DNA from 2 places in the Pseudoduganella plicata genome. Region 2 is predicted to be linked to the other one. Evidence: predicted binding sites of a transcription regulator. Region 2 holds the regulator's gene; the other holds the start of a gene.

Region 1 (7,788 bases), 1.1 Mb from region 2:
GGCAAGCGTCAGCTTGCCCAAGACGTAAGGTGCGAACAGCGAAGGACTGGTCATATGAGTTCCTGTTTGTGGATGATTGGCGATAATGATGACGATCATCATCATTGATGTCAAGGTTTTGATTATGGACGACATCAATGTATAGTGGCGATTCATGCGGTCACCACTCACGGCGAGAGAAAAATGAAAGTCACCAAGGCACAGGCACAAGCCAATCGGACGCACATTGTCGAAACGGCTTCCTCGTTGTTCAGGGAGCACGGGTTCGATGGGGTGGGCGTAGCTGATCTGATGGCCGCTGCGGGCTTTACCCACGGTGGCTTCTACAAACATTTTGGCTCGAAGGTCGATTTGATGGCCGAATCGGCGGCCTGCGGCACTTCACAGACAGCAGCGCTCCTCGCTGATGCCGATATTGCTGAAGTTGTGAGGCTGTATCTATCGCGCGAGCACCGCGATGCGCGAGCAGCCGGGTGCACGATGGCTGCGTTGGGCGGAGACGCGGCACGTCAGCCAACTGTCGTTCGGGCAACATTCGCGGAAGGAATCGAGCGACTGTCAGCGGCACTGCGTGCTGCGGATACCTCGATGAGTGGTATGAATGCAGAGCAGGCGCGGGCGCGTTCTCTTGTCATCCTGGCACAAATGGTAGGCGCCATCGTCATGTCGCGCGCTTGTCCGGACGATTCGTCCCTGGCCGATGAGATTCTCGCAAGTTGCAGGAACGAGATATGTTCGTCGCTGACCGAGAATGTTAATCAGAATCGGACCTGATCGGTTATTGCGAGGTTGCCAGGTCAGAATTGAACTTTTGCTGCGTCTGAGAAACTGGCTTGAACGTCCGCCTTTGGGCCAGGCCCATCCAGGACTTGATCGACCCGAAGGGATGCTCGACCGAGCAACGCCGGATTCGCATGGCGTCCGGATTTTGTTCAAGACGCTCCTGCGTGTCGTCAAGCACGTCCTGGTGTTCCCAGCGCGTCACTCGGCGCTCCTGGCTCGCCGTGTACTTATCCTTGAGCGGGCAACCTTTACAGTTCGAGCGCCAGTGGCGATGAAGCGTCAAGCGTTTTTAACGCCGGTAAATCGCCAGATCAGGGATTGACCAGCCGGGAGCGGTACTCGTTCACTTCCCGATCGTAGAAAAAATCGGCTTTGTCGAATCGCCCGTCGGCCTTGGCATTGGACGTCTTCGGCGCTGGCACTACTGCGGTGATGCCAGCTTGGCTGCATGCCGGGACTTTCGCGCCTTTGAAGTAGCCGCGATCAGCGATCGCAGCCAGCGTGGTGGTCCCGATTGGCCGTTCAAACCTATCTGAACCGATTCAATCAGGCAGGCTGACGTTTTTGGATTGCGCTTCCGTTGCAATCCTGGATTCGAGCAGCGCTCACGCCCGCTGTCGCAGCATACAAAACGTCGGCGCCGTCGATGGCAGCGGGGCCAAGCAAGCAGGTTGCGCGTAATTGCGCGGCTTTATTGCCGCCAGCCACAACAGGAATGCCGTCCAGCGCCAGCAGCTGTACCTTGAACTCACCGGCAGAACAATGCCCTGCGTTCCCCGCTGCTGCTACCCGACAACAGCATCAATAGGCGCGATCCTGTCCAGGCCCTTCCTGGCAACTGAGGCGGACTCCGTCAATACCCGTCATCTTCCGGGTCATACCCCTTCATGGCGGCACGCACGGCCTTTTGCGAAAAGCCACGCTGGAGCAGAAAGCGCATCTGCTTGGCGCGCCCTTCCGCGTCTTCGGCCACTTCACCGAACTTGCGGCGCCAGACTTCGCAACAGCGCGCCACTTCGTCTTCCACCAGCCCCGCCTTCAGTTCCTGCAACGCTTCACCCTGGATGCCGTGGCTTTGCAGCTCGGCCAGGATGCGGCTGTTGCCGTAGCGGGCCGAGCGGCGGTGCACCAGCGACTCGGAGAAGCGCTCCTGCGACAACCATTTGTTCTTTTCCAGCCAGTCCAGCAGCGCTTCGACGTCCTCGCCCTCTTCCGCGTGACGGGATAGCTTGCGCGACAGCTCCAGGCGGCTGTGCTCGCGTGTGGACAGCAGGCGCAGGGCTCGGGCTTTCAGGCTGGGGGGCGGGGCTCGCATCGTCGGTCGGATCGGGTCGGAAGGTGGACTATAGCAATCCGTGGAGGTTGTTGGAAGTGCGGGCGGTGGTGGCTGCCGTTTTGGTGGCGATGGCGGATAGGGCAGCTTCTTGTGGAGCGACCTTGTTTGCGTGTGTAAAAAACCGGGGTCAGTCCCCCTGCGGGGACAAACCCCTGCCACGCTGGCGTTCTTTCGACATCGGACAAAAACGTCGGGATGCTGGCGCGCTTCGGACTGCTCGCTGAACGTGGAGGCCAGGCACCTTTTTTCGGGATCCTGGCCACCGGAAAAGCTCGGTCCACCGCTCGACTGTCCCAGCAGCGCCGAAAAAGGTCGGTCCACCGCGCGGCCTGTCCACATAAAACAAACGCCACCGCCGCGGAGCGGTCGGTGGCGTTCGGGTCAGGCCGTAACGGCAAACTGCGCGGCAGCCTGCGGTGCGTTTAGTCGACGGCCTTCAGCTTCGGTGCCGGCGCATCGCCGTCGCCGGTCGATGGCGGCAGTTCACGCACGCCCAGCGAGGCGCGGACCTTGTTTTCGATCTCGCGGGCCAGTGCCGGACGCTCTTTCAGGAACGTACGGGCATTGTCCTTGCCCTGGCCGATGCGCTCGCCGCCGTAGCTGTACCACGAGCCTGACTTCTCGACGATCTTCGCTTCCACGCCCAGGTCGATGATCTCGCCTTCGCGGGACGTGCCTTCTCCATACAGGATGTCGAAGTGCGCTTCCTTGAACGGCGGGGCGATCTTGTTCTTGACGACCTTGACCTTCGTTTCGTTACCGATCACTTCGTCGCCGGACTTGATGGAGCCGGTACGGCGGATGTCCAGGCGCACGGAAGCGTAGAACTTCAGCGCGTTACCGCCCGTCGTCGTTTCAGGGCTACCGAACATCACGCCGATCTTCATACGGATCTGGTTGATGAAGATGACCAGCGTGTTGGTGCGGTTGATCGTGCCGGTCAGCTTGCGCAGCGCCTGGGACATCAGGCGGGCCTGCAGGCCTGGCAGCGAGTCGCCCATGTCGCCTTCGATCTCGGCGCGGGGCGTCAGGGCCGCCACGGAGTCGATGACGATCATGTCCACGGAGCCCGAACGCACCAGAGCGTCGCAGATCTCCAGTGCCTGTTCGCCCGTGTCCGGCTGCGAAATCAGCAGCTCGTGCAGGTTGACGCCCAGCTTCTGGGCATAGGTGACGTCCAGCGCGTGTTCCGCGTCGATGAACGCGCAGGTGCCGCCGATTTTCTGCATCTCGGCGATGGTCTGCAAGGTCAGCGTCGTTTTACCCGACGATTCAGGACCGTAGATCTCGACCACGCGGCCGCGCGGCAAGCCGCCGACGCCCAGGGCGATGTCCAGACCCAGCGAGCCGGTGGACACGGTCTGCACTTCTTCCAGCGGAGCACTGGCATCCATGCGCATCACGGAGCCCTTGCCGAACTGCTTTTCAATCTGTGCCAGCGCTGCGGCAAGCGCTTTGGCCTTTTCCCCTGCAGGTACTGCCGCTTTCTTGTCGTCCATGATCTTCCTTCGCTTGATCTCTAAATCGTTTAATCGCTTCGTTCAACCGATACTGTATATGCATCCAGTGGTTTTTGCAAGCGCCGTTTGCGCTGCCGTGCGCACGAGTGCGCTGTCCGCAGATCTGCCGCAAAAGCCCGGCGCATTGAGTAAAATGAAAGCTACCCTTGTGCGGATCACCATGCGTATTCTACTAGCCGAAGATGACAGTGTCCTGGCGGACGGATTGACGCGCTCCCTGCGCCAGTCCGGTTACGCCATCGACTGCGTAAAAAACGGGCAGGAGGCGGACACTGCCCTGTCCACGCAGGAATTCGACCTGCTCATCCTCGACCTGGGCCTGCCGAAACTGTCCGGGCTGGAGGTGCTGCGCCGCCTGCGCGCCCGCGCCTCGCTGTTGCCGGTACTGATCCTGACGGCGGCCGATTCCGTCGAGCAGCGCGTGAACGGCCTGGACCTGGGCGCCGACGACTACATGGCCAAGCCGTTCGCGCTGTCCGAGCTGGAAGCGCGGGTGCGGGCGCTGACGCGGCGCGGCCAGGGCGGCGGCTCCACCGTGGTAAAACACGGGCCGCTGACGTACGACCAGGTGGGCCGCAGCGCCTATATCAACGAGCAGATGCTGGACCTGTCCGCGCGCGAACTGGGCCTGCTGGAAGTCCTGCTGGCCCGCACCGGGCGCCTCGTCTCGAAGGAGCAGCTGGTCGATCACCTGTGCGAGTGGGGCGAGGAAGTGAGCAACAACGCCATCGAAGTCTACGTGCACCGTTTGCGCAAGAAGATCGAGGCGGGCGGCATTCGCATCGCCACCGTGCGCGGGCTCGGCTACTGCCTGGAAAAATACGCCAGCCCTGCCCCTGCCGAGGCGAAGTGAGCGCCGAGGCGGACCAGGGCTGGAGCACGGCGCCGGAAGAGGAAGGCGACATCCAGCATTCGCTGTTCGGCGAAATCCTCGACTGGATGCTGGCGCCGCTGCTGCTGCTGTGGCCGATGAGCATCGCCATTACGTACCTCGTCGCCAAATCGATTGCCAACCAGCCGTTCGACCATGCGCTGGAGGATTCCGTGACCGTGCTGGCGCAGCAGGTGCGCGAAGTGAACGGCAAGCTGGTGCAGCGCCTGCCCGGTTCCGCGCGCGACATCCTGCGGGCCGATGACGTCGACAGCATCTATTTCCAGATCATGGGGCCGCAGGGCAGTTATATCGACGGCGACCGCGACCTGCCGCGTCCGGAACCGGAGCCGGACGACGACACCACACCCGCCGGTACCGTGCGCTTTCGCAGCGATAACCTGCACGGCACGCCCATCCGCGTGGCGTATGCCTACGTTAACCTGGAAGAAGACAACGCACGCCCGGCGCGCCTGGCGCTGGTGCAGGTGGCCGAAACGCTGGAAAAGCGCGCCAAGCTGGCCAACGAGATCATCAAGGGGGTGATCCTGCCGCAGTTCATCATCCTGCCCGTCGTGCTGGCCCTGGTCTGGTTCGCCCTGTCACGGGGATTGCTGCCGCTGGCCGAACTGCAGGAGCGCATCCGCGCGCGCCGGTCCGACGACCTCTCCCCCATCGCGCCCAACCAGGTGCCGGAGGAAATCACGCCGCTGGTGCGTTCGCTCAACGAGATGCTGGCACGGCTGTCGCAATCGATCGACGTGCAGAAGCGCTTCATCGCCGACGCGGCGCATCAGATGAAGACCCCGCTGGCCGGCATGCGCATGCAGTCGGAGCTGGCGCTGCGCCAGACCGACCACAATGAAATCCACCGCTCGCTGGAGCAGCTGGCGAAAAGTTCGGAAGCGGCCACGCGTCTGGTGAACCAGCTGCTGGCGCTGGCGCGGGCGGAAAACCGGCCGCAGGCCGGCACGCCGCAGGCGCCGCTCGATCTGGCCGAAGTGGCACGCAACGTCGTGCGCGAATGGGTGCCGGCGTCGTTCAGCCACCGCATCGACCTGGGTTTCGAAGGGCCGGACCAACAGGTCGACATCGCGGGCGATGCCGTCATGCTGCGCGAACTGCTGTCCAACCTGATCGACAACGCGCTGCGCTACACGCCTGTGGATGGCAGCGTCACCGTGCGCGTGCGCGCCGCCGCCGATGCCGCGATCCTGGAAGTGGAGGACACCGGTCCCGGCATCCCGCCCGCCGAACGGGTGCACGTGTTCGAACGTTTCTATCGCATCCTGGGCAGCAATGCCGAAGGCAGCGGCCTGGGTCTGGCCATTGTGCGCGAGATCGCGCAGCAGCACGGCGCCGAAATCGACATCTTCAGCAACCCGCGCGCCACGCAGCCGAAATATCCCGGCAGCCTGTTTCGCCTGACCTTCCCACCGCACGTGCCGCCCGCCGACGAGGAGACCCCGCACTTTGGATGACCGCACCCATTGGGATAAAACACGGCGCCTGACAGCCATCCTGCTGCTGGCCTGGCTGCTGACGGGCTTTGGCGCCGTCTTCTTTGCGCGCGAGCTGACAGGATTGACCATCTTGGGCTGGCCGCTGTCGTTCTATCTCGCCGCCCAGGGCGCATCGCTGCTCTACCTTGCCCTGATCGGCATATACGCATGGCGCATGCGCCGGCTCGATCGCCAGTTGCGGGAGCGCGCGTGACGAAGCCGGCGCAACGAACCTTCTTCCAGCGCCTGACGCGCTATTACGCCTTCTTCACGCTGGGCTTCGCCGCCTTCCTCGTCTCGCTTGCCGTGCTGGAAAAGGAAGGCATGCCGCGCGTGTGGATCGGCTACATGTTCATGTTCGCCACCATCGTGCTGTACGCGTCGATCGGGCTGGTGAGCCGCACGTCGAACGTTTCCGAATACTACGTGGCGGGCCGGCGGGTGCCGGCGCTGTACAACGGCATGGCGACGGCGGCCGACTGGATCTCGGCGGCGAGCTTCATCAGCCTGGCCGGCAGCCTGTACCTGCACGGCTTCGACGGCCTGGCCTACGTGATGGGCTGGACGGGCGGCTACTGCCTCGTGGCGCTGCTGATCGCACCCTACCTGCGCAAGTTCGGCCAGTACACGATCCCCGACTTCCTGGCCGCGCGCTATGGCGGCGCGCAGGGCGGCCGGGCCGTGCGCCTGTTCGCCGTCACGGCCACCATCGTGGTCTCGTTTACGTATGTGGTGGCGCAGATCTATGCCGTCGGCCTGATCGCTTCGCGCTTCACGGGCGTCGATTTCTCCGTCGGCATTTTCCTCGGCCTGGCCAGCATCCTGGTCTGCTCGTTCCTGGGCGGCATGCGCGCGATCACGTGGACGCAGGTGGCGCAGTACATCATCATCCTGGCCGCATTCCTGATTCCGGCGATGTGGCTGTCGGCCAAGCACAGCGACAACCCGATTCCGCAGGTCGCCTACGGCAAGCTGCTGCCCCAGCTGAGCGCACGCGAAGCGGCGCTGATGAACGACGACAAGGAGGCGCAGGTGCGCGCCATCTTCTGCACGCGTGCTGACGACTACCAGCGGCGCCTGGACGGCCTGCCGTATTCATGGGAGACGGGACGGGCCTCGCTGCAGCATTACCTGGACAACGTACGGCTGCGCAACGCCTCGCTGCTGGAGATCCGCAACGCCGAACGGGCGCTGATCGCGTATCCGAAAAACGCCGACGACGCCGTCGCCATCTGGACCGCGCTGCGCGACGAGAACGTCGCCCGCTCGCGCCGCATCACGCCGCACGCGGCGCCCTTCCCCGGTGCCACCGCCGAGGAGTCCGACATCAAGCGCAACAACTTTCTTGCGCTGGCATTGTGCATGATGCTGGGCACGGCCGCGCTGCCGCATATCCTGATGCGCTCCTACACCACGCCGTCGGTGGACCAGGCCCGCGTCTCCGTGTTCTGGACGCTGTTCTTCATCCTGCTGATCTACCTGACGATTCCTGCGCTGGCCGTGCTGGTGAAATACGACGTCTACACGGCCCTGGTCGGCAGCGACTTCGCCCACCTGCCCACGTGGGTCTCGTACTGGGCCAACGTGGACCGGGCCAATCCCCTCATCAGCATTGCCGACGTCAATGGCGACGGCATCGTGCAGCTGGCCGAAATCGCCATCGACGGCGACGTGCTCGTGCTGGCCACGCCGGAGATCGCCGGCCTGCCGTACGTGATCTCGGGCCTGGTCGCGGCCGGCGGCCTGGCGGCGGCACTGTCCACGGCGGACGGCCTG
Region 2 (7,788 bases):
GATCTCGCCCGCGGCAACCGCGGAGATTTCGAACTCGGCCAGGCGGGCGATGCCTGCCTCCATCTGCTGCGAACTGTGCTGCAATACTGCATTCACGAGTGGCAGACCGGCCGGGGTGTATCGCAATACTTCCCGCTCGGTGATGAGGCCGACAAACTGAAGGTGGTTCAAGGACTCCCTGCAATACTTACGCCGACAAACTTAAGCTGCTGCGGCTGCTGGAGCGGCGGCTGCTGGTGCTTCCGAGCGGTGGCTCTTGGCCGCGTCTTCACGCTGGACCGACTTCATCATTGGCGAAGGCGCGGTTTCCGCTTTCTTCATCTTGACGGTCAGGTGACGCAGCACGGCATCATTGAATTTGAATGCGGTTTCCAGTTCGACCAGGGTCTCGTTGTCGCACTCGATGTTCATGCAGATGTAGTGTGCTTTAGCCAGTTTCTGGATCGAGTACGCCATCTGACGGCGGCCCCAATCTTCCACGCGGTGCACGTTACCGCCGCGCGAGGTCACGCTGGCCTTGTAACGTTCGATCATCGCGGGCACTTGCTCGCTCTGGTCCGGATGGACGATAAATACGATTTCATAGTGACGCATGCAAACTCCCTTAAGGACTGTTGATAGCCCACCCCGGCGTCAAGACGGGTGTGGGAAGAGGTAAGCCCGCGACTATATCAGGGTTTTGACGGAAAATCCAGCATCCCAAGCCACCTCGGCCGGACGTCGGGCCGCCTCGGTGTCTGCGGCGCCGTCAGCGAAAAAAACCGGGGACAAGCACCGTTTCCTGGCTTCCATCCTGACGTGCCCGAAAAAACGGAGCCTGTCACCGGTTTCCAGAGTGCGTGTAAAAAACCGCTGCCAGGCACCAGTTTCGGCATCTGTTTCCCGTGGCCTTTTTCTGCCCCGACGTGGGGAAAACCGGAGCCTGTCACCGGTTTTGCGCGGCGTGCCTGCGCCGCACGAGACCAACTCATCACAAATATTTCGCCCAAACCAACAATTTCCCTTGCAATCCCACGGGTACTGTACAAAAATACAGACTGTCTATATAAACAGCCATTGCACCATGATCAAGCTCACCGCAAGACAGGAACAAATTCTCAATCTGATCAGGGATGCCATCGAAAACACCGGCTTCCCGCCGACCCGCGCGGAAATCGCGGCCGAGCTGGGTTTCAAGTCCGCCAATGCGGCCGAAGAGCACCTGAAGGCGCTGGCGCGCAAGGGCGCGATCGAAATGACGGCCGGCACGTCGCGCGGCATTCGCCTGCTGGGCGAGCGCCCTGTCGCGTCGCAGGGACCGAAACCGGCGGACCTGGGCCCGATGCCGCAGGTGCCGGCGTCGCTGCTGATGTCGCTGCCGCTGATCGGCCGCGTGGCCGCCGGCTCGCCGATCCTGGCGCAGGAAAACCTGGAGACGAGCTACAGCGTCGACCCGGCACTGTTTTCCGCCAGGCCCGACTTCCTGCTGAAAGTGCGCGGCGAATCGATGCGCGACATCGGCATCATGGATGGCGACCTGCTGGCAGTAAAGAAAGTGGACAGCGCCAAGAACGGCCAGATCGTCGTCGCCCGCATCGGCAATGAAGTCACCGTCAAGCGCTACCGCCGCACGGGTTCTACCGTGGAGCTGCTGCCGGAGAACCCGGACTTCAACGTGATCACCGTCGATCCGGAGAGCGATGAGTTCGCGCTGGAGGGATTGGCGGTCGGGTTGCTGCGCAGCTGGCACTGAGGCATCGGGCCATCTGGCGGCAGCTGCCTGGACGTCGTCAGCTTTGACGACGTTAGCTCTGGCGTCGCCTGCTTTGACGACGTTTTGACGTTGACAGCTCTTACCGCGTTGGCCCCACGTCGCCCGCCTATCACTGCCTGCCGCCACGTCGGAGGCAGTCACCTGCTGTAACTCGCATGGCTCACGACAGGTAACTGCCTCTGGTGTTTTTATTTGCCGGCGGCACGCAGCGCCACCGTCCGGTGCGCCAGATCCACGTACACGGCGTAAGCCTGGAAGAAGTCCGCGCCCAGGATATCATCGGCCTTGAAGCGGCCCGGCAGCGGCATCAGGTACGATTTGATCGCCGCCGGCTTTCCGCCAGACGCAACCGGCCCGTCCGGCAGCACCAGCGTTACGAATTCGCATGGTCGCGCGGGCCCGAACAGGTCGCACTTTTTCGTCGCGTCGCGTTGCGCCTGGACGGGGCCGGGCTTGACGATCGACAGGTTGGCTGCCGAATCGAACGTCAGCGGCACCGACACCTCCGCTCGCGCGCCAACAGCGGCCAGCAGCAGCGCGGCTATCGTGACGAGGCGCAGACTCATGCGTTCACCCTCCTGCGTTCACCCTCATGCCGGCAGCGCCGCCTTGAAGTCGTCCAGCAGATCGGCCGCGTCCTCGATCCCGACCGACACGCGGATCAGCGACTCGGCGATCCCCATTTGCGCGCGCCGCTCGGCGCCCATCTCGTAGAAGATCGTGTGCGCCACGGGAATGACAAGGGTGCGCGTGTCGCCCAGGTTCGACGCCGGCACGGCGATCTTCATCCGGTTCAGGAAGTCAAACAGGTCGATGCCGTCCTTGAGTTCAAAGCTGAACAGCGAACCGTAGGCGCGGAACAGTTCCGACGCGACGCCGTGCTGCGGGTGCGTCGGCAGGCCCGGGTAGTAGACGGCGGCCACGCGCGGATCGGCCGCCAGCATTTCCGCCAGCGCCTTCGCATTGGCGCAGGTGCGCTCCATGCGCAGCGCCAGCGTCTCCGCGCCTACGGCGATATGGTGCGCCGCTTCCGGCCCGAGCGAAGCGCCGAAGTCGCGCAGGCCCTTGGCGCGGATCTGCGTGATGCCCCACATCGGCTGCGCCGCCTTTTTATAGTTCTCGAAGATATTCGGGAAGCGGCTCCAGTCACAGACGCCGGTATCCGTCAGCGCTCCACCCAGTGCATTGCCATGGCCGCCGATCGACTTCGTCAGCGAGTTGACGACAAGGCCCGCGCCCACCGCCTTGGGCTGGAACAGGTACGGCGTCGTCATCGTGTTATCGACGATGTACAGGATGCCCCGCTCGGCGCACAGCTGGCCGATGCGCTGCAGGTCGGCGATCTGCGTGCGCGGATTGGCGATCGTCTCGACGAATACGATCCGCGTGTTGTCCTTCAGCGCGGCGGCGACGTTGGCCACGTCGGTCGCGTCGACAAAATCGACGCCGACGCCCTGCCCGGCCACCGTCTGCCACAGCGAGTTCGTATTCCCGAACAGGAACGACGACGACACGACATGGTCGCCCGAGCGCAGCAGCGCCTGGAACACGGCGCCGATGGCGGCCATGCCGGTGGCGAAGCACAGCGTGGCGACGCCGCCTTCCATCCTGGTGACCTTTTCCTCCAGCGCGGACACCGTCGGATTGCCCTGGCGGCCATAGCGGAAGCCCGGCTCGCGGCCCTGGAACACGGAAGCCAGCTGGCGCGCATCCGTGTAGCCGAATGCGACGGACGTGTGGATGGGTTTATGCAGCGAGCCCTGCTCGATGGGCTTCTGGCGGTCGCCGTGCAGGATCGTGGTCGTGAAGCCGTGGGTTTTCTTTTCGCTCATATGCACTGACAAAAAATAAGGGCCCGGAAATCCGGGCCCTTCAGTTTAGCAAACCATCACACTTCCGGGGTGGCCGGGTGCAGGTTCAGCTGGTTGATCGCGGCGCCTTCGACACCCGGCACTTTCGGGTTGTGGCGGGCCTGCTCGATGCGGTCCAGGTACGCGGGCGTCACGCCGCCTGTCACGTAGACGCCGTCGAAGCACGACGCTTCAAAGCTCGTCAGTGCCGGGTTGACGTCCGAAATGGCGCGCTTCAGGTCGTCCAGGTCCTGGTACACCAGCGCATCGGCAGTGATCTCGCGGCAGACTTCCTCGACCGTGCGGCCGTGGGCGATCAGTTCGTCGCGCGTGGGCATGTCGATGCCGTAGACGTTCGGGTACAGCACCGGCGGCGCGGCGGAAGCGAAGATGACTTTCTTCGCGCCGGAGTCGCGCGCCATCTGGACGATCTCGCGGCTCGTGGTGCCGCGCACGATGGAATCATCCACCAGCAGCACGTTCTTGCCCTTGAACTCGTCGCCAATGGCGTTCAGCTTCTGGCGCACGGACTTCTTGCGCAGCGACTGGCCCGGCATGATGAAGGTGCGGCCGATATAGCGGTTCTTGATGAAGCCTTCGCGATATTCCTTGCCAAGGCGCAGCGCCAGCTGGATCGCGGCCGGACGGGACGAATCGGGGATCGGCATGACGACGTCGATATCGTCGGCCAGCCCTTCGCGCTTGATCTTCTCGGCCAGGTACTCGCCCATTTTCAGGCGGGTGCTGTAGACGGAGGCGCCGTCGATGACGGAATCGGGCCGGGCCAGGTAGACGTATTCGAACACGCACGGGTTGAGCGATGCCGTGTCGGAGCACATACGGCTGTGCAGCTGGTGATCGTTGTCGATGAAGACCGCTTCGCTAGGTGCCACGTCGCGCAGGAAACGGAAGCCGATGCCTTCCAGCGCCACCGATTCCGAAGCGATCAGGTACTCGTTGCCCTGCTCCGTTTCGTTGACGCCAATGCACAGCGGACGAATGCCGTGCGGGTCGCGGAAGCCCAGCATGCCCACGCCGGCGATCTGCGCCACGGCGGCGTAACCGCCCTGCACGCGGCCGATCACGGCCTTGACGGCCTGGAAGATCGTGTCCGGATCGATCGAATAGCCCGTCGTGGCCTTCTGGATTTCGTGCGCCAGGACGTTCAGCAGCACTTCCGAATCGGAGTCCGTGTTGATGTGACGGCGGTCGTTCTTGAACATCTCGGACTTGAGCTGTTCCCAGTTGGTCAGGTTGCCGTTGTGGGCCAGCGTGATGCCGAACGGCGCGTTGACGTAGAACGGCTGCGCTTCCTCTTCCGACGACGAGCCGGCGGTCGGGTAACGGCAGTGGCCGATGCCGGTGTTGCCCAGCAGCGAGCGCATGTTGCGGGTACGGAAAACGTCGCGCACGAGGCCGTTAGCCTTGTGCATCGTGAACATGCTGCTGTAATTGGTCGCGATACCGGCCGCGTCCTGGCCGCGATGCTGCAACAGCAGCAGCGCGTCATACAGCAGCTGATTGACGGGTTGATGGGAGACGACGCCAACGATGCCACACATACTGTGCTCCTGAATGGGTGCTACGGATTTATGAAATTCTAAAATTGCACGTGCTGCGCAACGGCAGCGGGAAGAAAGGGTTTCACGGTGCGGACACCGCTCTCGGCCAGCGGGCTGAGCAGCGCATGTCGCCAGAAGTCCTGCTGCGGAATCGACGTCATCCCGCACAGTATGACGCCGGCCAGCACGATTACAAGTCCGCGTCCCAGGCCGAACAGGCCGCCGAGGCCGCGATCGGCCAACGTCAGCCCGCCCGCCTCGACCAGCGCGGACACGGCCATCGACAGCAAGCCCATCAGTATGCGTACGCCGATGAAGAGGGCGATGAACGCAACGATCAGGCGCACCACCTCGCCGGGTATCGCGGACGGCAGCAGCACCGCCAATGGCGCGCTGTACGTATTGGCGACCACGAACGCCACGATCCAGCCCAGCAGCGACAGCATTTCCTTCACCAGGCCGCGCAGCATGCTGACGACAATGGAGGCGACCAGCACGAACAAAACAAGGTAATCGAAAATCGTCACTGCGTCTCGTCAAATGCGGTTGCGGCGGTCAGACGGGCACGAGGCTGCCGGACAGGCCGATCTTCTGCAACCGCGCCCTGGCCTTTTCCGCCTCTTCGCGGCTGCCGAACGGGCCCACCTTCACGCGGGTCAGCTCGCCAGACGGCGACTTCTGCGTGAACGACTTGATGCCTGCGGCCTGCAGCTTGCCCTGCAGTTCATCGACCTTGTCCTTGGCCGACAACGCGGCCACCTGGATCACGTAACGGCTCGATCCTTCCGGCTCCGCCGGCTTCGCGGCCGCCTTGCCTTCCAAAATCGCCAGCGCGCGGGCGGCATCGTCCGGCTTCTGCTCGGGCTTGGCTTCACGCTTCGGCTCAGGCTTAGGGTCGGGCTTCACTTCGGGCTTCGCCTCGGCACGACGCGTTTCGGCCTTGGCTTCCGGCTTCGGCTCGGCCTTGCGCTCAGGCTTCACGTCATGTTTCGGCTCCGGCTTCGGCTCGGGCCTGGGTTCGGTTATCTTCGGCTCCGGCTTCGTTTCCTTCGGTTCCGTCCAGACCACGGGCTCGTTCGGCTCCACCTTGGCAAGCGCCACTTTCGGTGCCGCCTCGGCCGGCTCGACGATTTCCTCGCTCTGGTCGAGCGCTTCGTTCTGCGCGACCTTGTCGGCTGCCTTATCGGCCACCTTGTCGGCTTCGTTTTCCGCGGTCACGGCCGCGCCCTTGTCGTCCTCGGCGGTCTTTTCCCGTGCGGGAATCTGGATGGCAATATCGTTGGCCAGCGGCTTCGGCTCCGAATCGAGCACCATCGGCAGCCCGATGGCAACGGCCAGCGCCAGCGCGATGGCGCCGACGAGGCGGCGCCGGGCCCGTTTCTTTTCCGGGAGCACCGGATCGGGCACTTCCCGGCCGGAACGGCTGCGGCCGCGCGCGGCGGCGGCTTCGGCGCCGGCATGCGCGGCGCGTTTGGCGCGGGCACGCTCCGCAAGGTTGCGGTCGTCTGCGGCCCGGTAATAGCCACTGTCTTCAGTGGACTCCTGCTTGTTTTTACCAAATTTCGAGAACAAGCCCATGCGTGAATTTCTCAGTGGAGTGAGGATTTGCGTGCCGCCATGACGGCGCCAACGGTCAGGAACGATCCAAAGACCACAATTCTATCATTCTCCCCTGCCCGGCTCATCGCATTTGCAAACGCCGCTGCAGGGTCGTCGAACAGGTTGACGGTGCGATCCTGCCGGTCCGGCTGGATCATCTGCACCTTGGCAGCCAGCTCGGAGGCGCTGGCGGACCGGGGCGACGGCAACGTTGCCAGGCACCAGTGATCGACGTGTTCCGACATGGCCTTGACGACACCGTCGATATCCTTGTCGTGCATCGAGCCAAATACGGCGAACGTGTATGGGTGGTAACCCATATTGCCCAGGTTCTGGTTCAAGGCAGCGGCAGCGTGTGGATTGTGCGCCACGTCGAGGATGACGGTGGGACGGCCCGGCAACACCTGGAAGCGCCCCGGCAGCTCGACGGTAACGAGGCCGTGGCGCACGTCCTGCGCGCCCACCGGCAGTTCGTTCTTGAGCACTTCCAGCGCCGCCAGCGCGGCGGAAGCGTTGAGCAGCTGGTTGGCGCCGCGCAGGCTCGGATAGGCCAGCGAATTGCGGCGCTGGCTGCGCCCGCCGTAGTTCCACTGCTGCTTGTCGCCGGCATAGTTGAAGTCGCGCCCCATCAGCCACAGGTCGGCGCCGATGGCCTGCGCGTGGTCGATCAACGTTTGCGGCGGCACGGGATCGCTGCAGATGGCGACCTTGCCCGGCCGGAAGATGCCGGCCTTTTCAAAGCCGATCTGTTCGCGCGTGCCGCCCAGGTAATCGACGTGATCGATATCGACGCTGGTGACAATCGACACGTCGGCATCGACGACGTTGACGGCGTCCAGGCGGCCGCCCAGGCCCACTTCGAGAATCACGACGTCCAGCGGCGCCTTGCTCATCAGGTGCATGATCGCCAGGGTGGTAAATTCGAAATACGTCAGCGACGTGTCGCCGCGTACGGCTTCCACCGCGTCGAACGCCTCGACCAGCCGGGCATCGGTGGCCAGGTCGCCGTTGATGCGGGCGCGCT

Evidence for each region. Region 2 encodes LexA, which represses DNA repair genes until DNA is damaged. Its sites were predicted from a motif close to ACTGTATNNNNATACAGT; they were not measured.
Region 1: recA (recombinase RecA) is a predicted target of LexA. The motif match lies at 3,670-3,687, and genes of this name have one in related genera.

The regions. Positions count from the first base shown of each region.
Region 1 is NZ_CP038026.1:3,084,287-3,092,074, forward strand. It holds gene E1742_RS13470 (alkene reductase) at 1-54, opposite strand, end outside; gene E1742_RS13475 (TetR/AcrR family transcriptional regulator) at 184-774, shown strand; partial or broken gene E1742_RS26780 (IS5/IS1182 family transposase) at 857-1,283, opposite strand; gene recX (recombination regulator RecX) at 1,637-2,098, opposite strand; gene recA (recombinase RecA) at 2,542-3,618, opposite strand; gene E1742_RS13495 (response regulator) at 3,800-4,492, shown strand; gene E1742_RS13500 (sensor histidine kinase) at 4,489-5,991, shown strand; gene E1742_RS13505 (DUF4212 domain-containing protein) at 5,984-6,226, shown strand; gene E1742_RS13510 (sodium:solute symporter family protein) at 6,223-7,788, shown strand, end outside.
Region 2 is NZ_CP038026.1:2,007,473-2,015,260, forward strand. It holds gene priB (primosomal replication protein N) at 1-171, opposite strand, end outside; gene rpsF (30S ribosomal protein S6) at 202-594, opposite strand; gene lexA (transcriptional repressor LexA) at 1,064-1,732, shown strand; gene E1742_RS08865 (hypothetical protein) at 1,942-2,319, opposite strand; gene E1742_RS08870 (cystathionine gamma-synthase family protein) at 2,344-3,585, opposite strand; gene purF (amidophosphoribosyltransferase) at 3,642-5,165, opposite strand; gene E1742_RS08880 (CvpA family protein) at 5,204-5,692, opposite strand; gene E1742_RS08885 (SPOR domain-containing protein) at 5,721-6,743, opposite strand; gene folC (bifunctional tetrahydrofolate synthase/dihydrofolate synthase) at 6,755-7,788, opposite strand, start outside.